Regions from separate parts of the Marinicrinis lubricantis genome, predicted to be linked through region 1. Evidence: riboswitches for the same ligand, from Rfam matches in the RefSeq annotation. Region 1 holds a riboswitch; each other region holds the start of a gene.
What was found. A riboswitch is a leader RNA that binds a small molecule or an ion and turns the genes downstream of it on or off. The one in region 1 is predicted to bind cyclic di-AMP.
Positions count from the first base shown of each region.

Region 2: it holds a riboswitch for cyclic di-AMP, as region 1 does, so the genes downstream of both, ACFPXP_RS12855 (ubiquitin-like domain-containing protein) here and ACFPXP_RS21880 (C40 family peptidase) in region 1, are expected to answer to the same signal.
Region 3: it holds a riboswitch for cyclic di-AMP, as region 1 does, so the genes downstream of both, ACFPXP_RS06905 (3D domain-containing protein) here and ACFPXP_RS21880 (C40 family peptidase) in region 1, are expected to answer to the same signal.

Region 1 is NZ_JBHSQV010000186.1:135,378-145,945, forward strand. It holds gene motB (flagellar motor protein MotB) at 1-482, opposite strand, end outside; gene motA (flagellar motor stator protein MotA) at 454-1,275, opposite strand; gene ACFPXP_RS21870 (hypothetical protein) at 1,582-1,872, shown strand; gene ACFPXP_RS21875 (hypothetical protein) at 2,026-2,676, shown strand; gene ACFPXP_RS21880 (C40 family peptidase) at 2,765-3,238, opposite strand; cyclic di-AMP (ydaO/yuaA leader) riboswitch at 3,243-3,378, opposite strand; gene ACFPXP_RS21885 (hypothetical protein) at 3,488-4,306, opposite strand; gene ACFPXP_RS21890 (M1 family metallopeptidase) at 4,318-6,336, opposite strand; gene ACFPXP_RS21895 (YwhD family protein) at 6,487-6,999, shown strand; gene ACFPXP_RS21900 (transglycosylase domain-containing protein) at 7,293-9,383, opposite strand; gene speE (polyamine aminopropyltransferase) at 9,769-10,568, shown strand, end outside.
Region 2 is NZ_JBHSQV010000158.1:7,976-18,543, forward strand. It holds gene ACFPXP_RS12830 (tRNA1(Val) (adenine(37)-N6)-methyltransferase) at 1-448, shown strand, start outside; gene rsmI (16S rRNA (cytidine(1402)-2'-O)-methyltransferase) at 452-1,336, shown strand; gene ACFPXP_RS12840 (AbrB/MazE/SpoVT family DNA-binding domain-containing protein) at 1,450-1,722, opposite strand; gene ACFPXP_RS12845 (HD domain-containing protein) at 2,015-3,238, shown strand; gene ACFPXP_RS12850 (TatD family hydrolase) at 3,287-4,054, shown strand; cyclic di-AMP (ydaO/yuaA leader) riboswitch at 4,237-4,414, shown strand; gene ACFPXP_RS12855 (ubiquitin-like domain-containing protein) at 4,811-5,947, shown strand; gene rnmV (ribonuclease M5) at 6,169-6,723, shown strand; gene rsmA (16S rRNA (adenine(1518)-N(6)/adenine(1519)-N(6))-dimethyltransferase RsmA) at 6,720-7,622, shown strand; gene yabG (sporulation peptidase YabG) at 7,723-8,580, shown strand; gene veg (biofilm formation stimulator Veg) at 8,786-9,061, shown strand; partial or broken gene ACFPXP_RS12880 (small, acid-soluble spore protein, alpha/beta type) at 9,280-9,450, shown strand; gene ispE (4-(cytidine 5'-diphospho)-2-C-methyl-D-erythritol kinase) at 9,825-10,568, shown strand, end outside.
Region 3 is NZ_JBHSQV010000036.1:22,843-33,410, reverse strand. It holds gene ACFPXP_RS06945 (2-oxoacid:ferredoxin oxidoreductase subunit beta) at 1-148, shown strand, start outside; gene pduL (phosphate propanoyltransferase) at 265-834, shown strand; gene miaB (tRNA (N6-isopentenyl adenosine(37)-C2)-methylthiotransferase MiaB) at 1,052-2,530, shown strand; gene ACFPXP_RS06930 (RicAFT regulatory complex protein RicA family protein) at 2,681-3,148, shown strand; gene ACFPXP_RS06925 (CYTH domain-containing protein) at 3,195-3,686, shown strand; gene ACFPXP_RS06920 (hypothetical protein) at 3,717-4,355, shown strand; gene ACFPXP_RS06915 (copper amine oxidase N-terminal domain-containing protein) at 4,430-5,893, opposite strand; gene ACFPXP_RS06910 (MBOAT family O-acyltransferase) at 5,930-7,372, opposite strand; cyclic di-AMP (ydaO/yuaA leader) riboswitch at 7,678-7,865, shown strand; gene ACFPXP_RS06905 (3D domain-containing protein) at 7,868-8,521, shown strand; gene ACFPXP_RS06900 (polysaccharide deacetylase family protein) at 8,632-9,429, opposite strand; gene msrA (peptide-methionine (S)-S-oxide reductase MsrA) at 9,595-10,568, shown strand, end outside.

The DNA.
Region 1 (10,568 bases):
CCGGAATCGAACAATGCATTATCGCGAATCGTAATGAGCAGGGAAGATTCATTCAGCTTCGTCCCTAATTGATCCTTTAACCCATTATTTTCAATATATTCATCCAGTTGTTTCTTCAGTTCTTCCAGCTCAAGCTGCTCCTGCTGCATTTGCTCCATTTTTAATTCCTGTTCTTCTTGCAGCGCGGCTAATGTATCAGAATCGATGGTAGAATCCGTAGGACTTGGATACACTTCGGTATCGGGATCGGTATATCCGCCGCTTTGATCAATAGGACTTGGTGAGGTCTCAAAGAAGCTTAATCCTCCAGTAAAAGCGTCATTGAAGGATTCTTTGATTTGATCGAACTTTTTCTGATCCACTTGACTGGATGCGAACAAAACGATAAATAAGGCCAAGAGCAAAGTTAATAAGTCCGAATACGGTACGAGCCAAGATTCATCGACGTGCTCCTCATGATGCTCCTTGTGCCGCTTCTTCATTCATCGTCTCCCCCTTCGAGTCCGCTTCTTCTAATGATTTTCTTTCTTCAGGGGTTAAGAAGACGGACAATTTTTGACTGATGGCAATGGTTGAGACACCAGACTGAATGGAAAGAAGACCTTCTACAATCATCAGCTTCATGTCGACTTCCTTTTTGGACAGCCGTTTTAGCTTGTTCGCTATAGGGTGCCATAGAACGTAACCAGAGAAAATACCGAAAAGCGTAGCAACGAAAGCAGCTGCGATCGAATGACCTAATTTTTCGATATCGGTCAAGTTCCCAAGCGCTGCAATCAAACCAACCACGGCCCCTAGTACTCCCAGTGTCGGAGCATATGTACCAGCTTGGGTAAAGATGCTTGCGCCGACCCGGTGGCGATCCTCCATCGCGGAGATGTCTTCCATCAGAACGTCTCTTACAAAATCGTGATCATTGCCGTCAATGATCATCCGCATGCCGCCTTTGAGGAAAGCATCGTCGATTTCATCAACTCGGCTCTCTAATGCAAGAAGTCCTTCTCTGCGTGTAATGGAAGCCCATTCGACAAACAGATTGATCAGTTCCTTTTTGGAAAGCAGTTTAGGCTGTGCGAAGACCAGTTTAAACAATTTTGGCACGTTTTTTAGATCTGACATTGGGAACGCCATCAATACGGCTGCGGCTGTTCCGACGAAGATAATTAAGATCGCCGCATAGTTCAACAGAACGGAGATATCCGCGCCTTTCATGACCATCCCGACACCGACGGCGATAATCGCAAGTATGATTCCAAAAACAGATGATTTCTCCATAGCTACTCTCCTTTATTTGTACCTGCAAAGCGGAATGCAGGCTGTACTTCTTTGAAAACGATTTTAACATGGGGTATTCGACAAAAACATACGCAATGTGCTGTAATCTGCACTCTTCATTGTTATCGGCAAAATGTAAGAAATTCTTAAGAGGAACTTCACGCAAGTAACTCTAAAATTCGACAGGAAAGAGATGGTTATTGGACCTGTGAATGAGAGATGCTGGGGATTGTCCTATTTTGCAATACATGAGAACAAAATGGTATGTTAGTACCAACAAGAAAAACCAAAGGAGGTGCTGGAAGGATGGGTGTTAAGTTTGGAAGAGAGTATGAACAAATTCATCAAGAACTGACCGAGGCCATTTCGAAAATAGATAAATTTTATGAGATGTTTGAAATGTCAGAATTCCATTGGTCGCATCTTGCAGAAGATGAACAACATAAATGTGCGGCGACATTGGCTGATGATATTTTCTATGCATTGGGTGAGGATCCTGAAATAGAGGTCGGAAGCGGTAAAATTACTTACGTTCATCAGCTTCACCACATCACGGTGCACGATGGACAGGATTTACGAGTCATCTCCTTAATATGAGACGAAACCGCTTCGGCTGAAGCGGTTTTTTATATGGAATAAATCAGGATGGTATGGGAAAAACTTCAATAGCAACTTTGCTTTGTCGTACGCGTATCCATACATAACAGTCCAGTAACGGAAAAAACAACATGATGGTGGGAGGAGTAATTAATGAAAAACGCCGTTGCTTTGTTGCTGCTTATCGCACTGATCACATTCCCAGCTTGTTCCTCATTCCATAATAACTCGAATGAACAAGGCATTTCGCTGACCAACGAGCAGGCCGTTCCGAATGAAAATGCCGATTCGGGAGCAACGGATGAGCAGATTGTGACGGAAAGGGCGATGGAAGCCGTACAGTTATTGAAGGAACAAAATTTTAATCAGCTGTCCAGCATGGTCCATCCGGAAAAAGGGGTTCGATTGAGTCCATACGCTTTCGTGTATTTGGATCAGGACATTACGCTTTCCGCTGATCAATTGGTCTCCGAGAGCGTTAGTAGGGAAATGAGGGTTTGGGGACATTATGATGGATCGGGAGAGCCGATTGAAGCGACTTTTAGCGGATACTATGAGCAATTTATATTTGATGTAGACTTTTCACAGCCAGATGAAACGAGCTTCAACCGCAGAATCGGACAAGGGACGACTGCCAACAATGCGTTTGAGGCTTATCCTGAAGCGCACATCGTGGAATTCCATATTCGGGGAATCGAAGAGGAAGCAGAGGGAATGGATTGGAGAAGTCTCCGCCTTGCCTTTGAACAACTGGACGGTACTTGGTATCTCGTTGGAATCATTCACGATCAATGGACGATATAATCGGGCAGGCGGTTCGTTATGAACAAAAAACACAGCTCCCTTGGAGCTGTGTTTTTTGTCTGTTATGTAGATCATATACATTCATATTCTATTGTTGCGGTTGTTCCACAGCGATCCGGTCATACAGGTATTTACCCAGCACTCGGCGGGCTTTCACATAACGCTGAGCATAGTACTTCTCGCTCATATCGCTGATGATGACGCCGTCATCAGTAGCAGAATGAACGAATTTGTTATTGCCTAGGTAAATCCCAACATGGGAGATGCCATCTCCGCTCGTGTTGAAGAACACAAGATCGCCTGCACGTAAATCCTTCTTCTCCACAGGGTTTCCTTTGGAGGCCTGTGCACTGGAAGAATGAGGTAGTTCGATGTCGAATTGCTTGAATACGTATTGAGTGAAACCGGAGCAATCGAAGCCTTTGGTTGTCGTTCCAGCCCATTCGTAATCTGTTCCCAGCAATTCGTCTACGGTTTCTTCCAGCGGTGATGCTGCCCATGCACTGCTAGAAAATGCAAGCAGCAGCACGATCGATAGCACCATGATGCTATATTTTTTCAAAGCAAAATACCCCTTCCGATGCCTGCGAGGTTAGCTTATGGGTTCGGTCGAAGGTTCCCTAAGGCTCTGAACATCAAGCCTATTCACCCGAAGTGGTTCCCCCGTTTCCCTGATTCCAGGGAATTCGGCAGTATATTTTCACAAAGAAGAGGTATTCGCCCTTAAATTGCAATTTCCTTCTTTTTCACTCGAAAAAAATTTCATCTTGTTGAAACTTGCTTTAGTTTTTCACGTTATAAGGCGAGAAAATCATTGCTGGTGATTCATTTTCCAAAGCTCATAGTGCGAGCCGATTTCCCAAAATCGAAATAATACGCGGACGAGATGGTAGACCTGATATAAAATGACTGCAAGCAGTCCTGCCCAAAGCCACGAGGCCAGGAAATACAAGGATGTAGCGGCAATCACTACGCCAAAGACCGCAGCGCTAATAAGAGCGGATCGGTGCAGCATGGTCGACAAGGAAGTGATGCCTTTGAGCAGCTCAGTTTCAGTCAGTAATCTGAACTGGTTGTACATGAAGATAAGCTTCAAAAAGATGAGATACACCAAGTAAAGTGCGAAAGTCAGCCAAACCTCCTCCAAGTACGGCAGCAGCTCATAGTGCGTTTGCAGCTTGCCGATCCATAAAGGGAGAAGCCAGTAGAGAGGGGCAGCTGTCAGCACTACCCTGAGTCCATAATATAAAGCGAACACTTTAGCATATTTTTGGACACCTTTTCGGAAGGAACGGCGCTGTCTGTGGCCTGTCACGTGGAAGGTGTAAAATAATCCGGATTGAAGAATCGGCGTGAGTACCATTCGAAGGAGAAGCAGCCCTCCTAATCCCCATAAATACGGTTCAATCATATCGGTTTTTGTCAGGCGAAAATGAAATTCAAGCCAGTACAGCTTCAGATCCATAGGGTTCAGGACATCGCCTGGATACCTCTGCAGAATGGGCACCGTAATCGATCGAATTAAACGGTAAAGGAAGAAGCCCCAGATGAAATGATAAAAGTAAAACATCAGTATTAATAAAGGGTGCCCGTAAGCTGTTCGCCAGCCGCGTAATAGTAACTGCTTCAAAACGTGTCACCTCACCATCCCAGTAGTCCAAATATAAATTCTAATGCTTGCGCAGTGCCGATATTCCATTTGGTTTCTTCTTCCTTCGGAACTTCCGCCTTCATGAAATTGTTGATTCGGAGGTTCTCCAGGGTTTGTTCGTAGGATCGATCCAGTCCCGCCCAAGACAGCGGTGCTGAATGAGTAAAGCGAAACACGAACTGCTTTTCTTTGCCTTCCCAGAGTTTGGTGACCTCCGTCCCGTCGTCAAATCGGAATAGAATGGATACTGGAATATAGCTGCCGCCGTTTCTTGTAATGGTGACGGAAGACTCGTAGGCTTTTTGTCCGTTTTGCTGAACGACTTTCGTATCGATTTGTTCGATACGATAATCCACCATTTGTCCGTCGAAAACAAATTGTTCAAAGAATTGATCCCATTCCTTTTTGGTGACTTGCTCGAGTACCGTTTGAAAGCTGGTACTGTCCGGATGTTTAAACTTCCATCGCTGAAAATAGGATCGGAGCACCTGCTGCATTTTGTTCTCTCCGATTTCATCCTCTATGGCCAGTAAAATCAGCTTGGCTCTTGTGTACACATTGTCTGCGTAATGCTGATGGTTGTCATAATGCCATGAATCCAGCTTTAATGGAGCGGGATTGGTCATATAAATCGATTCGACCGGCGTAACAGGCGAAATATCAAATTCCTTCTCCATGACTTTATCCTCGGCATATGAAGTGAACCCCTCATCCAGCCAGGCTTCTTCAAATTCATTGCTGGCCACCATGCCATACCAGTATTGATGACCAATCTCGTGGACGATGACGCGCTCCAGCTCATAACCAGGATTGGCCTCATCGGCTGCCCACCCTGTAATGAGTGTCGGATATTCCATGCCTCCCGCACCGTTTGCCCCGGCAGGAGGGACGACAATCGATAAGGTCGAGTAAGGATATGTACCATACCACTTGCTGTAGCTGCTTATCGCTTTTTTGGCTGCGTAGAAGTAGCGGTCTTTCAGCTCTTTGTGAGAAGGATCCAAATATAGCTTGATTTTCATGCCTGGTACCGCTGAGGAAGAGAACGACATTTCTTCATAAAGAAAGTTGGGAGAAGCCGCCCATGCAAAGTCGTGTACGTCGTCGGCGTAGAAGTGGTAGATTTTACGGTTTTCGGCTACTTTGGTCTTCGAGGCAGGGAAGCCCGTTGCGGCAACGATGTAATTAGAAGGGACGTTGATTTTGACATTATAGATTCCGAAGTCGGAATAAAATTCCGAATTGCCGTGATATTGGTGCAGATTCCACCCTTCATCCGTCCGCCCTCTGGTGCCTTTCGGTTCATATACCGCGATTTTTGGGAACCATTGACCCGCCATAATAAAGTCATCCGCATAACCCATGCGGGCATAGACGCGAGGAAGCTCTACTTCAAATCCGATTTGCAAAGTGAGTTTCTCGTTAGGCTGTACATCGTCCGGCAAACGAACCTTCAGCAACGTATGGTCGTCCGGATTTTCGTCATCCGGCTGCACATACTGGACTCTATGCTTCAGCTCATCTCCGTCTGTCGTTTGGATCGACGTGATTTGTATGCCTCCGAATGAGTCTTCCTGCATTTTATCAGCTCTAAGCTGTCCCCCGGATTCCTTATAGAAGGTGGTGTTCTTCGATTCAAAGGCATTGGCATACAGATGCAAATACACTTCCCTTACAGGCTCTGAACCGGGGTGCTTCCATGTGAGAGTCTCTGTACCGATTAACGATTTATCCTGTTCGTTCAGCTCCACATTCAGATGGTACTCGACAATCCGCTGACTTAGTGCGACTGGTTTGGGCTTCTCAGGGGTAATGACCGTATCCGGTGCGGGCGGAACGTTATTCAGTCCCATCCCTTGTCCTGGCTGCTGCGTGATCGGTGCATTTTGGTAGGCAGCTTGTTCAGGCTTGGCCTCAGGCACAACATAAGAAAGCACCGCAGCGGTGAGGAGGATTACCACGGCCGGAAATACGAATTTTTTTCGCAGCTTTAAGCTCGATTCCTTCATCCATTTCACCTCGTTGACAAGCATCTGTTGCATGTATATGCGGGACAAGAATAGATTAGTCTCGGGAATGAAAACTTCTTGTGCAAAAAGATGAATTGTAGGGGGGTTATCAGCTATAATGGTAGAAAAGCGTAGAGTGAAGGGTGCGAAATGATGGATAACAAAAAGCTTTCACTGAATATTATTTCAACGAAAAAAAACGCACATCAAGGGTTTGGCTCGGGTATGATCGACTTGAGCAATTTATCCAGTGTGATTATTGATGGCGACGAGGCGTATATTGACTTAGGCGCATTGCACGCCAAGAGCAAGGTGGAGCGGAGAATCAAATTTCTGACAGAACGCTCAGAGGTTCCAAACGGTCGGACGGTGTGGCTCGTCTGGGTGGCGGTAGATCGCACGGAGCAAGGCGCCTATTATGCCGGATTAACCGCATGCGAGATGTTGATCGACACGGAGGCGAGAAGAGGATGGAAAATTCTTGCCCAGCACGTGAATTTGATGGACCGCGCACTAAAGAGAAAAGTCATTCTTGATGGTTTGGGCACGAAGGAGAAAGGGCTTCTTCGTCAAGTATTGATCGACAACAATGCAGATATATGGGAACGGACACCGCAGGAAATTAAAGATCAGCTCGAAGGTGAAGGGTCTGAGCAGCAGTGATTTCTTGGAGGCAATCCAACGATTTCTTTGAATGATTGTTCGAACGAAAGTAATTCATTTTCGTTTGAACGCGAAGGTAGAAGAGTAAAGGAAATCCAACGATTTCTTTGAATGATTGTTCGAACGAAAGTAATTCGTTTTCGTTCGAACGCGAAGGTAGAAATCGTTGGATAGGGTTGTACGTTCGAAATTTTTCATATAAAATGGTGAAAGATGTTTCGGCATCACACACTAGGACAGAAAAGAGGCAGGCGCTCTGAGCGTCTGCCTCTTTTCGCTTGTTTAGCGGTGCATTAATCATTCCACCAACGCTTCAAATCCTCCAGCCAAGATCGCTGCTTTTGGGACTCGTCTGTGACCTCAGGGTCTTCTGCGGGTGGTTCGGGACTGTGTGCAGTACAATATTCGGAAGGTTCCGTCCCGCGAACGAAAGCCTCCAACCGGGCGTCTGGGCAATCAGGCGTAGCGAGCAATCCGCTTTCTGGATCAATGTAAACATGCACGACATTTTCCGGAATGGGGAACAGCTTTGGAGGAATCGCCTCCAGTGCCTTTTCGGTAAATTCCGCGAAAATCGGTGCAGCTAAAGTGGATTCTGCAGAGCTGATGACACGGCCTTTGTCATGGCCGACCCATACGGCTGTGGCCAGTTCCGGGGTGAATCCAACCATCCACGCATCGCTGTCGGTCGTGCCTGTTTTAGCGGCAACGGGTCGTTTCATCAGATGAGCGACACGGCTGCCCGTCCCACCGTTTTCAAATACGCTTTCCATTAAATAAGTCAGCACGTATGCGTGCTCCGGAGCAACGACCTGCTCATGCGTAGTCTCCGCTTCATATAGCACATTGCCCTGTGCGTCAACGATTTTGAGAATGGCTATTGGCTTCATACGTACGCCTTGATTTGCGATCGTACCGTAAGCGGAAGCCATTTCCAACGGACTCACGGGTGACGTTCCTAAAGCAAGGGAAGGGAGCGCCCTTAATTTGCTGGATATGCCGAGCGCCTGAGCGGTTTTGACAACCTCTTCGGCACCGACATCCATAATGGTGTGTACGGCGTAAATGTTATCTGAGTGGGCGATGGCGTATCTTAGATCGATTTCCTTATTCGGATACTTGTTCGCAAAATTGCTGGGCATATACGTTTTCTTTCCATTGTCATATGTGAAAGCGGTGGGTTCGCTTTTATACGTATGAGTTGCTGTGAAATCGTTGTGCTGCAGCGCCGTTAAATAAACAAACGGCTTGAAGGCCGAACCAGGCTGCCTGGAGCCGCTGAGCGCCCGATTATATGTAGATTCTTCGTATTTCCTCCCGCCAATCATGGCTTTAATATAGCCGTTTCGAGGATCGATGGCAACAAGAGCGGCCTGCGGTTCAGCCCCATCCATATATTTAGCGACAACTTCTTCTGCAGCTGCCTGCATCGATAGATCCAACGTGGTGTACACCTTAATGCCGCCTTCGTCGAACATTTTTTCGTCCAGGCCGAGTTCGTCTACGGCAATGCTTCGTACATAATCCCGAAAATAGGGGGCTAGGGAAGGCTTAGGTCCTTCTAAAGGCTTGAATTCAAGCTGTTCATCTAATGCCTGCTGCTGCTCCTGCTTCGTAATGTATCCGAGATCGACCATTTTTTGCAAAATGACGTGTTGCCGTTCAATCGCGTTTTCTTTATTCAAATAGGGAGAATAGTAGGCCGGTCCTTTCGGCACGCCTGCGAGCAGTGCGCTTTCCGCTAAAGACAGCTCGGAGGCATCTTTTCCGTAGTAGGCCTGTGCGGCGGTTTGAACACCGTATAGGGAATGGCCGTAATATACCTCATTCAAGTACATCTCTAAAATTTCTTCTTTGCTGTACTTCATCTCCAGCTGGAGTGAATACATCGCTTCTTTGAATTTCCGAGTCCACGACTTTTCATGGTTTAAGTATAAATTTCTAGCAAGCTGTTGGGTAATTGTGCTGGCGCCTTGCACTTTGTCCATATGCTGTAAATTGACTAGAGCCGCACGGGTTAATCCTTTAACATCCAACCCAAAATGGTCAAAGAAACGCTGATCCTCGATCGCTAAGGTAGCCTGAACTAAATAAGGGGATATTTCCTCCAGCGGAACGAGCTGCCGATTTTGACCGGAATAGTATTCATCGATGACTTTTCCATTTATATCGATGATTTGTGACGTTTGCGGTATGTATGTGACTGGCAGGGCTTGTCCTCTTAAATAGAGCAAAAAGCACCCTGAGACCAAAAAGCAGGCGATGAAACCGAACGCCAAAAAGGAAGAGCAGCGCTTGAGGAGGCGAAAAGACTTATTCGGTTTAGGGATAGTGGGTGCGGATTCCGATCCTTCTTCAGGGACGGTGTTATGCAGTTCAGTCATGAAGAGGCGCTCCTTTCTGCAGCGGCAAAGTTCCTTCAATTACCAGTATGGTTGATTGTTATTTTTGCTATACATTGCACCCGGATGAATTGTAGAAAATCGTTCGTACATTTGATTGGATTTTTCCTTGGCAACACTGGATATGATTGCATTTTTGCATGATTGATCTATAATACTAAGGGATGTGATCTGGTAGTGACGAAAGATCCTTACCCGTTGGATGATTGCAAGGCAAATAGGGAATTCTGGGGTAAAGATCCGCTTATGTATCGCAGCAGGGCTAGACGGGGCTGTCCCGCCTTTTGCGAAAGGCTTGCTGGCAAGTCATTTCCTTGTGTAGGGCATGGCTCTGATGAAAGAGTTCAATGAGAAAGAAGGAATGAAGATGGAGCTTTGGTATACGGAGAAACAGACGGAGACATTTGGCATTACAGCAAAAATTAAAGAGACTCTCGTGACGGAAAAAACGGAGTTTCAAGATTTGGCGATTATTGATACGGAACAATTCGGACGTATGCTCGTACTGGACGGCATGGTCATGACCACCGTTAAGGACGAATTCGTATATCATGAGATGGTGGCCCATCCGGCACTATATACACATCCTGATCCAAAGCACGTGCTGGTGGTCGGCGGCGGAGACGGTGGAGTCATCCGCGAAGTGTTGAAGCATCCGCAGGTAGAGAAAGCAGTGCTTGTTGAAATTGACGGCAAGGTGATTGAGTATTCCAAGAAGTATTTGCCGGAAATCGCAGGCGAACTGGACAATCCGCGGGTTGAAGTCATTGTTAATGACGGTTATATGCATATCCATGACCATAAAAATACGTATGATGTCATTATGGTCGATTCGACAGAACCGGTAGGTCCAGCAGTAGAGCTGTTTACGAAAGGGTTCTACCAGGGCATTTATGATGCGCTGAAGGAAGACGGCATTTTCGTGGCACAGACAGATAATCCATGGTTCAAAGCGGATTTAATTCGCAGTGTGAATAAAGACGTGAAGGAAATTTTCCCGATCGTTCGCGTATATCAGGCGAATATTCCGACCTATCCAAGCGGACTGTGGACCTTCACGATGGGAAGCAAGAAATACGATCCGCTGGAAGTCGATGAGGCGCAAATTCCGGAAATTGATACGAAATATTATACGCCTCGACTGCATAAGGCAGCATTTGCTTTGCC
Region 2 (10,568 bases), on a different contig from region 1:
CGTGCATGAGGATTTGAAGCAGTACCATCTGCAGTCCGGATATGGTCAATTCGATTTAGTAACAGTGAATCCTCCATATCTCCCACCGGGAAGTGGGGATCGAAACATGAATGAGCACGTCGCAATTGCCCGTCATGAAATTAAATGTACGCTCGAAGATGTGATTGCTGCCTGCGGACGGCTCGCCAAAAGCGGCGGTAAAGTGGCGATCGTTCACAGGCCGTCAAGACTGGCGGATATTTGTACATATATGCGCAAGTATAAGATGGAACCGAAGCGGATAAGGCTGGTCCATCCCAAAAAGGAAGCGGAAGCAAATATGGTGCTCATCGAGGCGATACGAGATGGAAAACCCGATCTTCGTGTTCTGCCCCCACTGATCGTATACAACGACCAGCAGCAGTACTGTGATGAATTGATGGAAATCTATTACGGGAATAAGGGGTAAGCCATGAATATTCAACAAAGCTACAAGGACACAATCCATAATGAGGGAAGCGGAAAGCTGTATCTGGTTGCAACGCCGATCGGCAACTTGGAGGATATGACCTTTCGAGCGGTCCGAATGCTGAAGGAAGTCGATGTAATAGCGGCAGAGGATACGCGCCAGACTCGAAAGCTTCTGAACCATTACGATATTCATACGCGGCTGATCAGCTATCATGAGCATAATAAACAATCCAGCGGGAAGCACATTATGGAAAGGTTGGAAAGTGGCGAGCAGGTGGCTCTGGTAAGTGATGCGGGGCTCCCTGCGATCTCTGATCCCGGTTTTGAGCTGGTTCGCGAAGCGATAGAGAACGGTCATGATGTCATTCCGATTCCAGGCGCGAATGCGGCCTTAACCGGATTGATTGCATCAGGAATGGACACCAGTGCATTTACCTTCATCGGATTTCCAGCGAGAGACAAGAAAATGCTGAAGCTGCAGCTTGAGCATTGGGGCAAATGGGAAACGACACTCATGATGTACGAGGCTCCGCATCGTGTGGTTAAAACCTTGCAAATGATGTTGGAAATCTGGGGAGATCGGCGTATTGTTTTGGCGAGAGAACTGACGAAAAGGCACGAGGAATTTTTACGAGGAAAGATTTCTGAATGTATCGAACATTTTATCGGAAATGATCCTTTAGGGGAGTTTTGCATGTTTATCGAAGGTTATGAGCGAACTGCCGAGGATGATCAAGAAACGTCGTGGTGGACATCAATGTCCATTCAGGAACATGTAAGCCGCTACATTCAGGAGGGAATGCCGAAAAAGGATGCAGTAAAGGCGGCCGCTCTGGACCGGGGACTGCCTAAGCGTGAGGTATATAACGAATGTATTGATTTGTAGTCAGAACTGAAAAAAGAATCCCGCGGTCATGTAGACTGCGGGAATACAAAGGAGATATGAAAAGGTTAGAATTAACAAGGTTGGATTTAACAATTCAATAAGTATAGTATAACCTATTCTTTGGCATTTGTCATGGATTTATATAAATCTATTAATTCAGGAATACAAGATTTGCTGATCATTTTTCCTTTGAAATAAATCAAGTCATCTGCATTGCCTGTAAAAATACATGCGGGCTCATATTTTTTCAGCATGATTCTTTCGCCATCAACGTAAATTTCAAGCGCATCTTTCTCGCCAATGCCAAGTGTACGTCTAAGCTCAATGGGAATAACTACACGTCCCAATTCGTCTACTTTTCTAACAATACCAGTCGATTTCATCATGATAGGTCCTCCTATGGATAATAAAAAATAAATTTATATCGGCAACTTTCGACATTATTTTCGTAGATTATGATACCAGTCATTCCCATAATAGTCAATAGAAATTGACGCGCGTGAAATATTAAAAATTATGAGAAATGAAGAAACATCAGGGTTTTCGGGCAGTTCATTTCGACATTCCTCACTAAAACTGCCTCAAAATAGTCGATTTATTGGAAATCTATTGGTATCAAAATTCGACATATTCAAATGGAAGGTTTGATCTTTTTGTCGAATGAAGGGGGAGAAAACCATGTTAAAGGAAGAGAAAGTGTTTCGAGACCCAGTCCATCGATATGTCCATGTTCAAGATCAGGTGATATGGGACCTGATCGGTACGAAGGAAATGCAGCGGCTACGGCGCATTAGACAGTTAGGTACATCTTTTTATACATTCCATGGTGCAGAGCATAGTCGCTTTTCCCATTCGCTTGGAGTCTATGAGATTACTCGGAAAATTATATCCCAGTTTGAGAGACACCATTTGGCGGAGTGGCCACAGGAGGAAAGGTTGCTTTGTTTATGCGCTGCGCTCCTGCACGATGTTGGACATGGGCCGTTCTCTCATTCGATTGAGGCCGCTTTACATATGAATCACGAGGATTGGACCTGTCGTATCCTGACGGAGAATACGGAAGTCAATCAGGTGCTTCGAAAGGTTTCTGCTGAATTTCCCGATAAAGTAGCTGAGGTGATTCAAAAAAAATATCCGAAAAGCATTGTCGTCAGTCTCATATCGAGTCAATTGGACGCGGACCGAATGGACTACATATTGCGTGATGCATACCACACAGGAGCCAACTACGGCACTTATGATTTGGAGAGGATCATCCGTGTTCTTCGTCCTCATAAAGGACATCTGGTCATTAAAGAAAGCGGGATGCATGCGGTGGAAGCCTACTTAATGTCGCGCTATCAGATGCATTGGCAGGTTTATTTCCATCCGGTGACTCGAAGCTCGGAAATTATACTGACTAAAATATTCCAGAGGGCAAAAGCGCTGTATGAATCTGGATATCAATTCAGTTTCTTATGTTCCCCGATGGATTATTTAATAGAAGGAACAGTGAGTGTGGAGCAATATATGATGCTGGATGAGTCATTCATTCAAATGACGATGATGCAGTGGACGCTGGAGAAGGATCATATCCTGTCAGATTTATGCAGCCGATTTTTACATCGCCGTTTATTTAAATATACATCGATGGAACAAATTGACGAATCATTGATCGACGCCGTTCGATTGAAATTGAGTCAGTGCGGTTATGATCCTGAATATTATATGGCTGTAGATTTTCCAAGCGATCTCTCATATGATGTGAACCGCCCGGGCATGTTAGAGAAGAAAATTCCAATTTATTTATTAACCGAAAGCGACGAACTCGTGGATATTTCCGAAAAATCCCATATTGTTCGGTCCATAAGCGGGATACACAATGGGATGCACCATTTATATTTTCCGGAAGGAATTATATAGAGGCAAGAACGTTACCTGAATACTTAGAACAATCAAAGGAGAAAAAACATGCTAATTGATACACATACACACTTAGATACAGAACAATTTGATGAAGACCGTGAATCCGTTATACAAAGGGCACTGGAGCAAGGAGTTGAACGGATGATCAATGTCGGCTTTAATCGGGAAACGATACAGTCTACGATTCAACTGATTGACACATATGATTTTATCTATGGAGTGATCGGCTGGCATCCAGTAGATGCGGTGTTTATGAAGGAAGGAGACCTCGAGTGGATTGAGGAATTAACGCGCCATCCGAAGGTGGTCGCGCTCGGAGAAATGGGTCTGGATTACCATTGGGATACGTCTCCAAAGGATGTACAGCAGCAGGTGTTCCGGGAACAGATCCGGTTGGCGAAGCGGCTTAAGCTGCCGATCGTTATTCATAACCGTGATGCGCATCATGATGTCGTGCAGATATTGAAGGAAGAACGCGCATCGGAAATCGGCGGTGTGATGCATTGCTATTCGGGGAGCTGGGAGACGGCGAAGCAGTGCCTGGATATGAATTTTTATATTTCTTTCGGAGGACCCATTACATTTAAAAATGCAAAACAGCCTAAAGAGGTGCTTCAGAAGGTACCGATGGACCGTTTGTTGGTGGAAACAGATTGCCCCTATTTGGCACCACACCCAAATAGGGGAAAGCGAAACGAAACGGGTTTTGTAAAGTTAGTCGCATTGGCAGCCGCTGAGTTAAGAGGGGTCAGTTTTGAGGAAATTGTACTACAAACTGGGAATAATGCCAAAAAGTTGTTTGGAATAAATTAATATATGCCTGTAAAGCGTTGAAATTTCAAGTGAGGATGCAACAAACAATTATTATCTTTGAAAAAATGGTGATCAAGGTGATTTTGGGCGGAAATTAACCGCCAATTTCCGTTTTTACCTGCTTTACACTGGTCCGGAAAGCGATTATCATCTTTTCTTAGAAACTTCATATTGATTCCATTGAACCATCATCGCTTAGTTTCTTTGCAAGAAAACGGGGGACCCATTTTATCGTGGTGAAGACAAGTTACTAGTCTGAATCCACTTTGGGGTGAGTTTGGTGTTGACTAGACACTAATAGGGCTTGCTGCTTAGGCCCGAATCCGACAGCTAACCTCGTAAGCGTGAAAAGGTGAACTGCCTCGCAAAGGTTATGACTTGGACAAAAATCGTACAAGTCTGCGACAAGAGTTCCTCTTTTCGCAGGCTCTTTTTATTTTTTGAAATTCCTTTTTGGTAAATAGACAGGTTTTAAATATGTGAATCGACATCAGCTGATCATTTCCGGAAGTGACAGCACACGTATTTGATGATGACCATGAAAGGTTAATGGAATCACGTTCTCTAGCAAGGATCATCCCCTTAATAGACGAACGGTTGGAATGGATCGGAGTCTATGCACATACATTGATGTCATGGACGAGGATGAGCCGTACCATCCCTTGAAGTGGAAGATTCAATAAACTGAATAGTCGCGTCAAGTATATTGCATCATGCGTAACATTTACGGCGGGACTTTGAAGGAGGGCTAAACGAGTGACGTTTCAAACTCAAAAGGAAACGGCCTCAGTGAAGCGATCATCCGCAATGTCTTTCGCAATTCGATGGAAGCATGAGAACAAAAAATGGTGGTTAATCACCTGTTTCTCATTGATCGCTGTTTCCCTGCTGTTCTTCATTCTGCTTCATGGCACCGACAGCAAATCTGTCACATTAACGATTGACGGAGTGCAAAAGCAGGTGCAAACAAAGGAAGCAACTGTACAGGGGCTGCTGGAAGAACAGTCAGTGAAATTAGGTGAACACGATGTTGTTAGTTTGCCGCTTAATGCAGAATTAGAGCATAAATCCGTTATTGAAATTGAAACCGCTAAGGCTGTACAGGTTACTTCGAGCGGGAAGACCGAAACAAAATATACAACAGCCGATACGGTTGGAGAAGCTTTACAAGACTTAGATATTGCCTTTGATGCAGATGATAAGATCTTTCCTGATGCATCAAATCCTGTTAAGGAGCAGTTAAAGATCACTGTCGTACAAGTCGAAACGAAGGTGGAGGAAGTGCAGCATGCCATTCCTTTTCAGACGGTGAAAAAAGAAGACAACAGCTTGCTCAAAGGCAAAGAGCAGTTAGTGCAGGAAGGGCAGGAAGGCGTTCTCGTTTCGAAGGTGGAGACGACGATCGCTGACGGGAAAGTGGTTTCCAAGAAAATGGTCGAAAAAAACGTGCTGCAGGAGCCGGTAGAAGAAGTGGTTGCTGTCGGAACGAAAAATCCTGTTGCCATTTTGTCGGCGTCCTCGCCATCCGTTGATGAGGTAACGATTGACGGAGTTACCTTCGATTATAAAAAAGTGCTTACGGACGTGGAATTGACTGCTTATGATGCAGGCGCAGGTTCGACAGGAAAAAGCGAGGGTGATCCTGGATACGGTATTACGTATTCCGGCACGAAAGTACAGGAAGGACGCACCGTATCTGTAGATCCTAAAGTCATACCGATCGGCTGGTGGATCTACATTGAGGGCCTAGGCTTCCGCAAAGCGGAAGATACCGGCAGCGCGGTGAAGGGCAATCATATCGATGTATATATGGAGAGCACGTCTGAAGCCAAGCAGTTTGGCAGGAAAAAGGGCTACACTGTCTATGTCATTGGGCCGAATAAACCTTCATAGAGGATAATTCATTGGAAAGGGGAGCAGCCCCTTTCTTTTTTTTACGACCTTAGAGTGCTGAGGATTCACGTAAGCTCTCAAGGTACGGGAATATTTGTATTGGGTTGCAGCGGCAAAATCAGCTAAAGCGGAAAAGGAATAATGAAAATATATCGTAGACGTGTGGTAAAATAAATGGATGAGATGGGCGGATTCATAAAATCATATGAAGGGATCAAAGTATGATCAAAGAAGTTATTGTCGTTGAGGGTAAGGATGATACGGTAGCGGTGAAGAGAGCCGTTAACGCAGATACAATAGAGACAGGCGGTTCAGCCATAGACGAACATGTTCTGCATACGATCCGTCTGGCGCAAGAACGCAGGGGAGTCATTATTTTTACCGATCCGGATCATCCGGGGGAACGAATTCGCAGCATCATATCGGAGCATGTGCCGGGATGCAAGCACGCTTTCTTGAATGTACAGGAAGCAAAGGCGAAAGGGAAGGTTGGGGTTGAGCATGCCTCTCCAGAAGCTATTAGGCGAGCGCTGGAGCATGTGCACACTGCAGAGCCCCATCTTGAAGATGATTCGCCTAGTGCCATTACGATGGCTGATTTGATGGAAGCGAGGCTGGTGATGCATCCAGAGGCAGCCAGAAGACGGGAAGAGATGGGCAAGCTTCTGCGTATAGGAGTTTGCAACGGGAAGCAATTTTTGAAAAGATGCAGTCAGTTCCGAATTTCGAAAGAGGAGTTCGAGGCGGCTGTTCGACAAATAGAGACTAAGGAATGATGGAAGTGACGCGAAGTCAATCGAATGAATTCATTTCGACCCCGACGAGAACAAAGGAAATCGTCAGGAAACATGATTTTTCAATGAAGAAGAGCCTCGGACAAAATTTTCTGACGGATCAAAACATGATTCGGAATATCGTTGCGGCCGCTGAATTAGATGAGACCAAAGGGGCTCTGGAAATCGGCCCCGGTATCGGAGCGCTGACCGAATATTTGGCTCGCGCCGCCGGAAAGGTGACAGCAGTGGAAATTGACCGCCGATTGGTTCCCATTTTGCAGGAAACCTTAGCCCCTTATCCGAATGCAGTTGTCATTCATGAGGATATATTAAAGACTGATCTCCATCAGTTAATGCAGGAGCAGTTTCGGGGATTCGGCAAAGTCAGCGTCGTCGCTAATCTGCCTTACTATATTACTACACCGATTATATTAAAGCTGCTGGAATCGAACGTTCCTTTTGAGCATATTGTTGTAATGATTCAGAAGGAAGTGGCCGAACGAATGACTGCCAGTCCAGGAACCAAGGATTATGGCAGTTTGAGTATAGCGATCCAGTATTATTGCGAGGCAAAGCTGGTTATGAATGTGCCTCGTACCGTATTTATTCCTCAGCCGAATGTGGATTCGGCCGTCATGCGTCTCACATTGCGTCAGCAGCCGCCGGTAAACGTAAAGGATCCCGACTTTTTCTTCCAGGTTGTGCAGGCTGCGTTTACCCAAAGAAGAAAGACGCTGTACAACAATTTAGTCACTCGCTTCTTTTCTAAACAACAAAAGGAGCAGTTAACGGATCTGCTGCACCGGTGCGGGATTGAACCCAGCCGCCGCGGAGAAACATTGTCCATGCAGGAATTCGCAACTTTGAGCGAGGAGATTCGCAAGGAGATGGAGCGTTAGGCCGATGCTCCTGGATATTCCACGCTGCTTCGTTCTGAGACTGAAAATATGGAACCGATCGTGATAAACGACCATATGATAGTCGCAGGAGGGATGCAGCATGAAACAGGGAGATTATTGTGTCCGTATATCTTACGGAAAAGATGTCATCTTTCGAATCGAATATATCATCCAAAATACGGCTGTATTACGCGGTGTCGAGTTTCGATTAATTGCTGATGCACCTTTAAGCGATCTGGAAAGGGTTGAAGGGACGTTCTCGAATTCGGCAGCACTCGGCTATGATTTACGCTTTACCGAAACGAGAAAACGAATGGAACAATTTCGTAAAGTGCAGGTAGAGAAACAAATGCGCACGATGGGTGAGGCGGGTTTGGAATCTTCCTATTTCGAAGTTCCCGGAAAGGTCCTTCATCTCGATGGGGATGCGTCCTACTTGCGCAAGAGCATGGATCTTTATAGACGGCTCAAAGTGCCGGTCGAAGGACATTATGTCGCGGAGAAGGATATGGCTGATGCCCTCTTGCGTTTGTTGCCTAACAGCAGACCGGACATTGTAGTCATTACGGGGCACGACGGAATGATCAAAAGTGAAGCAGAGCAAAATAAGTATCACCTGTCCAGTTATAAAAATTCGACTCATTTCGTCAAAGCGATCCGAGCGGCAAGGCAATTCGAGAAAAATATAGATACGTTAACGGTGATTGCCGGTGCATGTCAATCCCACTTCGAGGCGCTTCTGCAAGCTGGAGCCAATTTTGCCAGCTCACCCGGCAGAATATTGATACATGCGCTCGATCCCGTACAAATTGCCTGCAAAGTTTCGTACACTTCCATACAGGAGAGCGTGAACATGATGGATGTCATCAGTAATACCGTCAGCGGAATAAAAGGAATGGGCGGGATTGAAACGCGTGGAAGTTACCGAATCGGTTTACCCAATATTCAGCATATGTAATGCATGCTTGTGCATATCCATAAGCTGTTCATATTCGCGAAAACCTGTGTCTGAGAGTATGGAATCGCGATAAGGAAAGGTTCATTTTGCATAAGACAATAAATTTGATCATTGACAATCTGTTTAACCGACTGTTATAATAATTAGCTTGTTTGACAAACCACCCTTTTTCCGATATAATAATGAGGAAAGAGGTGGTACTAACATGGCAAAAAACACTTTGCTTGATATTAAGCGAAGCTTGGAATCACATGTGGGATCCAGAGTATTGTTAAAGGCCAACGGCGGCCGCCGAAAGACGATCGAAAGAACAGGAGTGCTGGAAGAGACGTATCCATCCGTCTTCATTGTGAAGTTGGATCAAGACCAGCACGCCTTTAAACGGGTTTCATACAGTTACGCTGATATTTTGACGGAATCCGTAGAAGTGATGGTTTGCAGCGATGATGGACAAGTTCGCATTTCCTATGTACAGCAGTAATGAATGGTGCATAAAGGCAGTGGAAGAGTTTATATATCTTCCACTGCTTTTGTGTTTTCTTCATAAATTCCCTGTATTGTCATCAACGGATATACCAGCTCCATTCGGAATTTTACAGTTCTCGTGGTTGTCAGTGGGTTGTTTTGGAAGTATGCATTTCCTTACGCATTGAAATAATAAAAAGGCGACCACCATCTGGACAAAGGAGATGACCTTATATGAGCCGCAGAAGAAGGTCTGTCATGTCAGACCAATTCAAATATGAGCTAGCTAAAGATCTAGGCTTTTACGAAACGGTGCAAAAGGAAGGATGGGGCGGCATTAAAACAAAAGATGCAGGCAATATGATCAAGAGGGCGATTCAAATCGCAGAGCAGGCATCCAAGCAGCAGTATCAAGCCCAAGCTCCGCAGCAGCCTTACAACAACACACAAGCCCCTATGCAGCCAAACTATAATCCATACCCTCAGCAGGTTGGGCAGTATGCATCCTATCAAGAACAGACGGATCCTAACCAACATATGTCTAGAGGACCTGAATCCTAATAATTTACAATCTGCACAGCTCCAAAGCTGAAGGCTGACCTGCCTTTAGCTTTTTTTTATGGCATTTGATATAGTTATAACAAGCAGAATGTTTGAAAAGGCCGATAGACCACGCATCCGAGGATCATTTTCAGGATCCATCGTATGGTTTGGATCTATGAAGACAAGGCTTTTAGAACAACGAGAAATGTTAATTGGGGAATGTCGGGGGTGACTTCATGAAAATCTACGAAAAGGCTCCAGCCAAAATTAATTTGAGCCTTGATGTACTTCGAAAGCGCGAGGATGGCTATCATGAGGTAGAGATGGTGATGACGATGGTGGATTTGGCGGACCGTCTCGAAATGGAGGAACTCCCTCGGGATACGATTATTATATCTAGTCAGGCCGGCTATATTCCGCTTGATGAAAAAAACTTAGCTTTTCAGGCCGCTAAGTTGATTAAAGAGAGATATGATGTGCGGAAAGGCGTCTACATCCATTTAAATAAAAAGATACCCGTGGCTGCTGGTCTAGCAGGAGGAAGCAGTGATGCGGCAGCCGCTTTGAGAGGGCTGAATCGGTTGTGGAAGCTGCACATACCGATAGAAGAACTAAAGAAGCTGGGAGAAGAGCTGGGTTCGGATGTTCCATTCTGCGTAACAGGAGGAACGGCGCTCGCCAAAGGAAGAGGAGAAGTACTTGAACCGCTTCCTGCACCTCCGCAGTGCTGGGTGGTGCTCGCGAAGCCTCCGATTAATGTATCCACCGCGGAGATTTATGGACAGCTAAAGGCCGACTCCATTCGCAGCCATCCGGATACGGGCAAGGTGCTCGAAGCCATCCGGAATAAAGACTTTCATATGCTCTGTGATCATATGGGGAACGTGCTTGAGGAGGTTACGCTGGACCGGTATCCTCAAGTCCAGCAGTTAAAGCAAGCCATGATTCGGATGGGGGCGGACGGTGTACTCATGTCCGGC
Region 3 (10,568 bases), on a different contig from region 1:
CAGCTTGGCCTGCGGACTCATTTATCAGGATCAAACGAAAAAATCGTATGAGCAGGTCGTATCGGGCTTTAAGCCGGAGCCGTTAGCGAAGCAGGACATTCAATTGACGAAGAAACAATTTGAACAATTGGTGGCAGAATTTAGGTGAAGATGTGAAGGCACACAAGGAATTGTCCGGTGTGCCTTTTATATTAGATGAATTATAGATATAATTGGGTTTGGATAAACTATACTGACATATTAGACGGAAGGAACGATGGAGAGATGAAACAAGTACCAGTCGGCGTATCAGCCAGACATATCCACTTATCTAAGGAGCATATTGAGATCCTCTTTGGACCTGGCTACGAACTGACCGTCATGAAGGACTTATCCCAACCAGGCCAATTCGCTGCGAATGAAACCGTTGCGGTCCATGGTCCTAAAAGCAGTTTTCCTAAAATCAGAATATTGGGACCCGCAAGAGGCAAAACGCAGTTGGAAATTTCACGTACGGATGCTTTTTCGATCGGTGTGAATGCACCGGTTAGAGAATCCGGCCATATTGAAGGGACACCAGGGATTAAAATTGTTGGACCAGCGGGCGAAGTAGAGATCCAAGAGGGCGTCATCGTTGCCGCTAGACATATTCATTTCCATACGAGCGATGCGGAGAAATGGGGCATTCAAGACAAACAAGTCCTGCGTGTTCAATTGAAAGGCGAAAGACCTTTAACATTCGATGATGTCATTGCCAGAGTATCGGACAGCTATGCTCTCGATATGCACATTGACACAGATGAAGCCAATGCGGCTGGCGTAAAAACCGGAGACACGGCGGTTATTTTGGACTAATCCACAGCAGGGCATTCGGATTGTCCGGATGCCTGCTTTTCATGATTCCTTGAATGCGCATACACGTCAGTATGTAAAGACTTGACTTTTCCATCGTTTAATCCGGTACCTATCATATATGTATAATCATCGGCACATCCTTATTTTTTCTTTGTGTCGCCTATAGAGTACATGATATAATGAGAGGATGAATTCGACAGAAAGGAAGATTGTTCACATGGCGAAAACATCCGAAAAGGATTTCTCTATATATTTTCAGCCTCCTTCTCTGAAAGACGCGAAGAAGCGTGGGAAGGAAGACGTCAAGGTTCATTATAATTTTGAGATCCCTGAGGAAATGGAAGGCTTCGGGATCGGAAAAAAATATATGATCCGTACCTTTGGCTGCCAAATGAACGAACACGATACAGAAACCATCAAAGGAATCTTGGAGCAGCTGGGATATACCGATACGGAAGACAGAACCCAAGCAGACTTGATTCTATTAAATACGTGTGCCATTCGTGAGAACGCCGAGGATAAAGTGTTTGGCGAATTAGGCCATTTGAAATCGTTAAAGAGGGAAAATCCGAACCTCGTGCTCGGCGTATGCGGATGTATGTCGCAAGAGGAATCGGTCGTAAATCGTATTCTGCAAAAGCACGCGCACGTTGATCTCATTTTTGGAACACATAATATTCACCGGCTTCCTCATCTCCTTAAGCAAATCTCGTTCGAGAAGGAAATGGTCGTTGAGGTTTGGTCCAAGGAAGGCGATATCGTAGAAAATATGCCGAAGAAGCGGGAAGGCATGAAGGCCTGGGTCAATATTATGTATGGCTGCGATAAATTCTGTACGTATTGTATTGTTCCTTATACGCGAGGTAAAGAAAGAAGCAGACTGCCACAGGACGTGATCCAGGAAGTAAGAGAGCTGGCACGCCAAGGCTACAAAGAAATTATGCTGTTAGGCCAGAACGTAAACGCCTACGGCAAGGATTTTGAGGATATGGATTATGATTTCGGCGATCTCATGAACGATATTCATAAGATCGATATTCCGAGAGTTCGTTTCACAACTTCTCATCCTAGAGACTTCGATGATCATTTGATCGAAGTATTGGCGCAAAAAGGGAATTTGGTAGAGCATATTCATTTGCCGGTACAGTCCGGGAACTCGGAAATCCTGAAGAAAATGAGTCGCAAATATACGAGAGAACGTTATTTAGAACTCGTCAAGAAAATAAAAGCGGCGATACCGGATGTGGTACTGACGACGGATATTATTGTCGGATTTCCTGGTGAGACGGACGAGCAGTTTGAGGATACGATGTCGCTCGTGCGAGAGGTCGAGTATGATTCAGCGTTTACGTTTATTTATTCACCAAGAGAGGGCACTCCAGCTGCGGTCATGGAAGATAACGTTCCGTTGGAAGTGAAGAAGCAGCGTTTGTATCGATTGAATGAACTGCTTGCTGAAATCGGATTGAAGAAAAATCAACAGTTGGTCGGCCAAGTCGTGGAGCTGCTTGTTGAAGGGGAAAGTAAAAATAACCCGGATATGCTTACAGGCCGCACACGTACGAACAAGCTCGTTCATTTTTCCGGTCCGAAGAGCTTGACTGGCCAGTTCGTCCACGTTCGAATTGATCAGGCGAAAACATATTTGCTGACAGGTACACTCGTTGACGTAGAGAAACAAGCGTCAGCCATGTAATGGGGAGACATTAAGTTCAGCGTTTATACGACGAACAGCATGCCGCTGCGTAGTAGAAAGCTGGCGGCGTGTCTGGGATCATCGGAAGAAATCGTTGCTGTACAACGATACGCAATTAGAGGTTATATACGAAGGAGAAGTGTATAGATCATGACAGGACACGCGCACGCGCATGAGCATGGCAAAGGGGACTTAGGCACGATGAAGTCCTATAATGTAGTGGATCTCGTTGTTCGGGAAGATATTATGAAGAAGACGAAGGAATTGGCTGAGCTGATTTCTACTTCGGATGAAGTGATCATGTATCAAAAAGCGGAAAAGCAAATTCAAGCGAACGACAAAATCCAAACTTTAATTGCGCAAATCAAGAAGAAGCAAAAGGAAATCGTCGGTTTTGAATATTTCCAAAATGAAAAAATGGTTAAAAAAATTGAAGCTGAGATGCAGGCTTTGCAGGATGAATTAGATGGAATCCCGCTCGTTCAACAATTCCAGCAAACGCAAACCGACATTAACGATTTACTGCAGTTCGTTGTTCAAATCTTGAAGGACAGCTTATCCGAGAAAATTCAAATTGAAGGTGTTTCTCAGGTGAATCCTGAGAACTGCAGTGATTAATTTCGTTCGATCTCGAATGTCAAAATGGAGGTAAGGAACGTTGGGCATGGAAATCGAAAGAAAGTACCTTCTTCCATCTTTTCCACAGCAGCTGATTGACCAGGATGCGATGAAAATCGTGTCCGTCTTACATATTGAACAAACGTATTTGGCCTTAGTCAAAGATCAGGAACTGCGTGTGAGAAAGCTGGAGGATATTCTCCAGCGAGGGAAAGTGCATTATACACATACGTTTAAACGGGGAAGCGGAATCGCTAGAGAAGAAGTGGAATATGAGATTTCCGCAGAGCTCTATGATCAGCTAGTCAGCTCGCTGAAGAAGGTTCCTCTGCGAAAGACGCGGACGACGGTACTTTTTGAAGGAAGACGGTACGAAATCGATCAATACCATCAATATGATTTGATGACGGTGGAAACGGAATTTGAGAGCGAAGAGGAAGCACATTCGTTTCAGCCTCCGGATTGGTTTGGTGGAGAGGTTGGCGGCGAGCTCGAATATCAAAATAAAAAGCTGTGGGCATCCTTACAACCAGAATAAGATCTCGGCCTAAAGCAGGGAGGAACAGAATTGGCTGAATCGCTGATGATTCGAATAATGTATATTGGATTCGCAGGCTTTTCAGGCTGGCTGTTCTTCTTGCTGTGGCTGCGGCAGGTCACAATCAGACCATTCTATTCCGTTCTCGTCTCGTTATGGCTTGGGATGGCATCTTTTTGTTTATTGGAACTCGGAAAATATGTGATCGATGTCATATGGGGACAAGAAGCAGAGCTGAAGCTTTCAATCCTTGAACTGGATCAGTCTGTTTCGCTGTCGGACGTTCTCATGGCTTTACTGATTGCGATGCTTCTTGGATTGATCTGTGCAGGAATCCTTCGTATGAAACGTTGGAAACCGCTGATGAGCGGACTTCATGTTTCGGATGGTAAAGACAGTCGGGTGAAATGTTTTGTCTTAGACCGCGTAGGCTATGAGATTATTTTAAGGGGCACGGAAAAGGACGAAGCGATTAAGGGGCGTCTGGAGGATGCTGAGTTTTACAGCGAATATGTCGATCTGCTGCTCAGCTCGGTTTCCGTATCGAAGCGGGGACAAGCCTACGAAGTGGATCGGCTGTATGTGACGAAATCGGTCCGTGACGTGATGATCGAGTTCCACGATTGGGAGCTGCAGACCGTTTCACGAAAGCACAGGTCCAAAGCATAGTACGATATATCATTAAAAGGCGACCCGCTTGCCCAAGCGGGTCGCCTTTTTGATGCCTAAAACCACTTCATCTCTTATTGGACTAGCTCTGTAATGAGGACCTGCTGATTTCCTTGCTGCCATTCGCCCTGCAGTCCAAAGTAGGAGAGGGCCTCTATCGGGATCATCATACTGCCGTCTATAATTTGTGCAGGCTGTGAAAGCTGGACAGTCTCGCCGTTCACTTTCATTTCAGTTGAGCCTTGCTTGAGCTTCACGATGCCGTCATTCCATTCGACGAGTGAGGATTTCGTTTCTTCTTCCCACCCAAGAGCAGCACCTTTAAGGATTACAAGTGCCTTAATAGGAATGTACAGCGCATCCTCCTGAGCTACTGGATTGGCCCCCGCAGGTACGTTCTCGCCTTGGTATACGATTTGGATCGAATCGGTATCGAATTGGCTAATATCTAAGTTCTCAACCTGTTTATCGAGGTCGGAGATCATCTTACCAATGGTTTCATCCGTTACTTGATGATCGCCATTAGCCATCGATTGAATGATCCACTCATTGATTTCCAGCGTATGGTGGGATAAGTCCTTGTAGTTATTTGAATCGAAAGTGACCTCTTCCACAGCTTGAAAGTCGAAAATCTTCGCGTTCGGATATTCCGACAAGGTATCCCAAACATACTGCTTGAACTGCTGCTGATTGTTATACCGTTTCGGATTTAACTCGTACCAGACATAATGTCTTAAAACGTGATAGGGGGGATAATAAAATATAAATTCCGTTTCCGGATGCTCCTTCACGAGAGATAAGATGTTAGCATCGAATGCCTTTTTAATCTCTTCAAAATCCTCTTCTGTCTTTACATAGGAGGGTTCTACAGCTTCTGCTCGCTTCAAATCCTTAAGCACGGATTCCGTGCCATAGACGGCATAATAATCCCAGTTATTCAGGTAGTCTAAATTTCTCAAAGTTAAGCTTCCTTGAAGCTTGCCTTTCAATATGTTGATCGTCTGAGTAATGGTCGTATAGTTGAACAAATATTTGATGTCGTTTAGCGGATTCTTATCGTATAAGTAATACGGGAACGGTCCTTGGTCGTCCCGAACCATCGTTTCTCCGCCCTTAACCGAGAAATAATCAAGCCCCCAGATGACATTCTTCACTTGTCCCGTACGGAAAGCTGCTTCCGAAATAAGATGATGCTCATGGGAATAAGAGCCGGACATCGACAGCTTGATGGACTTGCCTCCGAGAACTTCATCTACATAGGAAGGAACGAAATTTTCGGTCATTGAAGATCCGATGATAATCGTATCATAGTCATAATTGCGGGCGAGTCCCGGGTTTTGATATCGCTGCTCCATGGAATACTGCGGTACATACCAGCTGGGCTTACGGTAAAATTGCAGCGGATCAACAATATAAGTAATCAATGCGACAATCGAAACGCTAATGAGTGAAAATACAATGAACCAAATGAAAAAATTACGAGCCTTAGCAGACGATGCGGCGTTAGGTTCGACAGTTGACACGGTTTCTTGTTTCAATGGGTCTGATCCTCCTTAACATGCTTGCTTAAGGCACTAGAAGTTGAAATATAGGAATTCACTGATTTGATTAAAATGAACCAACGACACGACAAAGATAACGGCCGTCATGGCGGCAATCCACCAGGTTGGCTTGAAATTGTCCCGCATTTGGTTCGTATTCTTCATGAAGACAGATACAAGGAAGAAGAAGGCGATTAACGCGAACTGCCAAGAAGGCGTCGTGCTGATCGCAAGTCCCCAATTTTGAATAAACGGTACCAGATTCAGCGTTCCCGGTATGTCGAAGCCATGGAAGCCAAACATTCCTTTTAATACCTTCATCGCCTCGGAAAGACTAGTCGCACGGAAGAAAATCCAAGCGATATTGACAAAGTTGAAAGTCAGGAACCACGCCAAATACTTGTTCATTTTTAGTCCAAACTTCTTCGACCAAATCCGGTGAACGACGAGCGCTCCTCCATGCAGCGCACCCCAGTACAGGAAAGTCCAGCCTGCGCCATGCCAGATGCCGCCGATGACGAACGTGATGAACAAATTGAAGCAGGTGATGATAAAGCCTTTTCGGTTGCCACCAAGCGGTATGTAGATATAGTTTCTAAGAAAACGGCCTAAGGTGATATGCCACCTTCTCCAAAATTCTTGGATGTTCAGAGATTTATATGGAGAATCAAAGTTGATCGGCAGATGGACGTTGAACATGAGCGCTGCTCCGATCGCCATGTCCGAATACCCGCTGAAGTCGAAGTACAGCTGCAGCGTATAGGCCAGCGATGTAGCCCATGCGTCAAAGAACGTCAGAGTGTCTGCCGTATCGAAGCCCGCGGTGGCGATGGGTGCGAATGTATCAGCGATGATGACTTTCTTCGCTAACCCCATGACAAAAATAAAGGTCCCTAGCGTTAAATTATTGAAATTGAACGCTTTGTTTTTACGATCCGCGAACTGCGGCATCATTTCCTTGTGGTGAAGAATAGGCCCCGCAATGAGATGCGGATAGAAGGTAACGAACAGAGTGTAGTTAATGATGTTGTTTTCCTTCACATCTAAGCGGTAAGCATCCACTAAATAAGCGATTTGCGTGAACGTAAAAAAGCTGATCCCGAGTGGAAGAATCACATGCAGCAGTCCCCAGTCGGTACCTAATGCGGCATTCACATTTTCAATGAAGAAATCCGCGTATTTGTAATAGCCGAGCAGTAACACATCCCCGACGATACCCGCCGTTAGCAGCAGCTTGCGGCCAAGCTTGGCAGAAGGGTTGATTCGGGCAAGCAGACTTCCTACCGCAAAGTTGAATAGGATGGAGCCCAACAATAAGGGCAAATAGCGAATGTCCCAGTAGCTGTAAAAAAATAAAGAACTGGCAGCCAGCCAGGCCTTCGACAGAAAGACTTGTCCCAAGCGACCCAAAATAAAATAGACCGCAACGGTTATGGGCAAAAACACCAAAATGAATTCGTACGTGTTAAAAAGCATGAAATTCGCCCTTTCATCATTTCAAAATAAAAGTAAATATCGACATAAAATCCAATTCATTTTACCAAATGCACTGACACCACTCAACAAATATTTTAGGTTTGTTTCATTGAACAAGACGATCTAGAGGCTCAATTGGTTGCAGTTGTTGATGATTTGATAGAACTGGGAATGGGAGGTGGAAAATACCAATATTTATGGGCTTCTAAAAGACTTCTTTTCATGATAATTTCAATACAGCCAAAACTTCTTGTTTACCGGGCCCAGGCTGAATGCTCGGTTGTCGTTTTTATGGATGCCGTTCATCATGGCGCGGTCTTAAGGTCGACAAAAGAAGTACGGGGGACTCCTGCGAAGCTGCGCATTCGCTTGGGGTGAATCGTCATTGGTCCTTTTACGGAGTACATAGTTTAAATCCGTAACAAGGTCCATGCGTAGGGAAAACTCCTTCCCGAATCCGACAACTAACCTCGTAGGCACTAGAGGAGGAAAACAATGAATTTGAAAAAAACAGCGGTAAGATTTTTGACCGCAGGAGTGCTGTTTTCGGCACTTACGGTGAACACGGCGTTCGCCTCCAATCTTGCTCCCTATACCATTCGGGAAAACGGTGAAACGTTTTGGTCGATTTCCAAAAAGTTCAACGTTCCTCTGCAAACGGTTCTAGATGCGAATTCTCATTTGAACCCGTTCAACATTTACAAAGGAATCAAGACGAACATTCCAATGGTTCCTGGCTTTACTTCAGAACGCTATTCCATTCCGGCAGCCGGATCAACATTCAAAATTCAAAACAGTCCGACTTTACAGGCAAACGCATCTTTGCAAAATGCAAAGAAGCTCTCACTGACAGCAACAGCTTATACCGCATCCATTGAGGAAAATAAATGGGGCGCGATCGATTATTACGGTAATCCTTTAAAGCTGGGGACCGTTGCTGTAGATCCGAAGATGATCCCTATGGGATCCAAGCTTTATATTACAGGTTACGATTTTGACGGATTGCCTGAAGGCGGGTTTTATGCAGAAGCAACGGATATGGGCGGTTCGATTAAGGACAATCGGATCGATATTTTTGTGCCGGTTTCCCGTACAAAAGCATTAACCTTTGGCATGCAAGATGTGACCGTTTATATTTTGCCGGAATAATTGGATAACGTCATGAATGGGTATGGGAGCATGAACAGCTGAAAAAAGAACCAGACTGCACACCGTTGCGATCATAACGGAATGCGGTTCGGTTCTTTTTTCGCTGCAGGTCATCTGTGAGACAGCAGTTCGGAAATCGTAACGAATTTAAAGTCCTTGGCGAGCAGGGTGTTGATGATAACCGGGAGCGCTTCGATCGTGCCCGTAAGATCAGAGGTTACACCACCACCTGCATGCTGCAATATAATCGAGCCTGGCCTGATCTGATGAAACACGTTGGTGTATACGCTGTTTCCTGATATGCCTTTCCAATCGAGGGTGTCGACATTCCAGTTAATGATTTTAAAATGGTGATTTGCCGCCCACAGAAGCTGGCTTTCCTTGATTGAACCGTACGGAGGGCGTATATATTTTGCATGGACCTGTGTTATGTTCCATAAAATACTGTGGGTTTTTTGAATTTGTCGTTCAAATTCGGCCATCGTCAAATCGGGGAGAAATGGATGGTCATACGTATGGTTGCCGATTTCGTGTTGTTCTTCAGCGATTCGTTTCACGAGTCCGCGCTGTTTTTGCGCCTTCGTCCCGACGATAAAAAAAGTGGCCCTTACATTGTACTTTTTTAGGATATCCAGGATCTGCGGTGTGAATCGGATGTCCGGCGCATCGTCAAAGGTCAAAGCAATTTCCTTTCGGTTCGGGTTTCCATGAAATATAAATACATCCGGATATTTTAGCTTTAGCTTGCTCAGCACAGCTGATTCATTTTCATCATTAAAGCTGGCTTGTATGTCATCTTCTGGCTGCATCTCAGGAATGGCTGCTTGCGCAACAGATAAAGCTGGAAAGGGAACGGAAATGGCTGCAGTACATAGCATAACACCCAATAACAGCATTCGTTTCAACATGCCTATACCTCCTTACATTCTATGATTTCTCAAGGATGCCAATTCATTCATGGAAGAAATTGTGTCTTCATCTGCTTCGTCATCGAAGAGAATTCACCTTCAACTTGAATAATGAAAGGCACAGCTTTAAAATTGAACCATAGTGAACAGGAAGGAGTGATGCACATGTCACAAACTGAGACAAATCAAAATCTGGAGATCGCGACCTTTGCCGGAGGCTGTTTCTGGTGCATGGTCAAGCCGTTTGATGAACTGCCCGGTATCCATAAAGTCGTTTCTGGTTATACCGGCGGGGATAAGCCGAATCCAACATATGAAGAGGTGTGCTCGCATACGACCGGACATACAGAGGCGGTTCAAATCACATATGATCCGCTGGTTTTTCCATATGAGAAGCTGTTAGACATTTTTTGGAGGCAGATCGACCCTACAGATCCAGGCGGTCAGTTCCATGATAGAGGGGATTCTTACCGCACAGCGATTTTCTATCATACGGAGGAGCAGCGGCAGAAGGCGGAAGCTTCGAAGCAGGAGCTCGAGCAAAGCGGCAGATTCGATAAGCCGATCGTGACGTCCATCGAACCGGCGAAGCCGTTTTATCCAGCGGAAGAATATCATCAAGATTATTATCGCAAAAATGCACTGCGCTACCATCTGTATCGCAGAGGTTCGGGAAGGGACGCTTTCATCGAAAAGCATTGGACCGTGAATAAAGATCCAGAGGAATTGAAATCAAAGCTAACTGACATGCAGTACCATGTTACACAAAACAATGGAACCGAGCCCCCATTTCGCAATGAGTTTTGGGATCACCGCGAGGAAGGCATCTATGTAGACATCGTTTCCGGAGAGCCGCTCTTCAGCTCCTTGGATAAGTTTGACTCGAATTGCGGCTGGCCGAGCTTTACGAAGCCGATGTTGTCCAATCACATCGTCGATAAGCTGGATCAGAGTCACGGTATGATCCGGACCGAGGTGAGAAGCAGATACGGAGATTCCCATTTGGGACATGTGTTTGAAGACGGACCTCAGGATAGAGGCGGATTGCGTTATTGCATTAATTCCGCAGCGCTCCGGTTCATTCCAAAGGCGGAAATGGAAAAGGAAGGGTACGGCGAATATTTATCTATATTTGAATC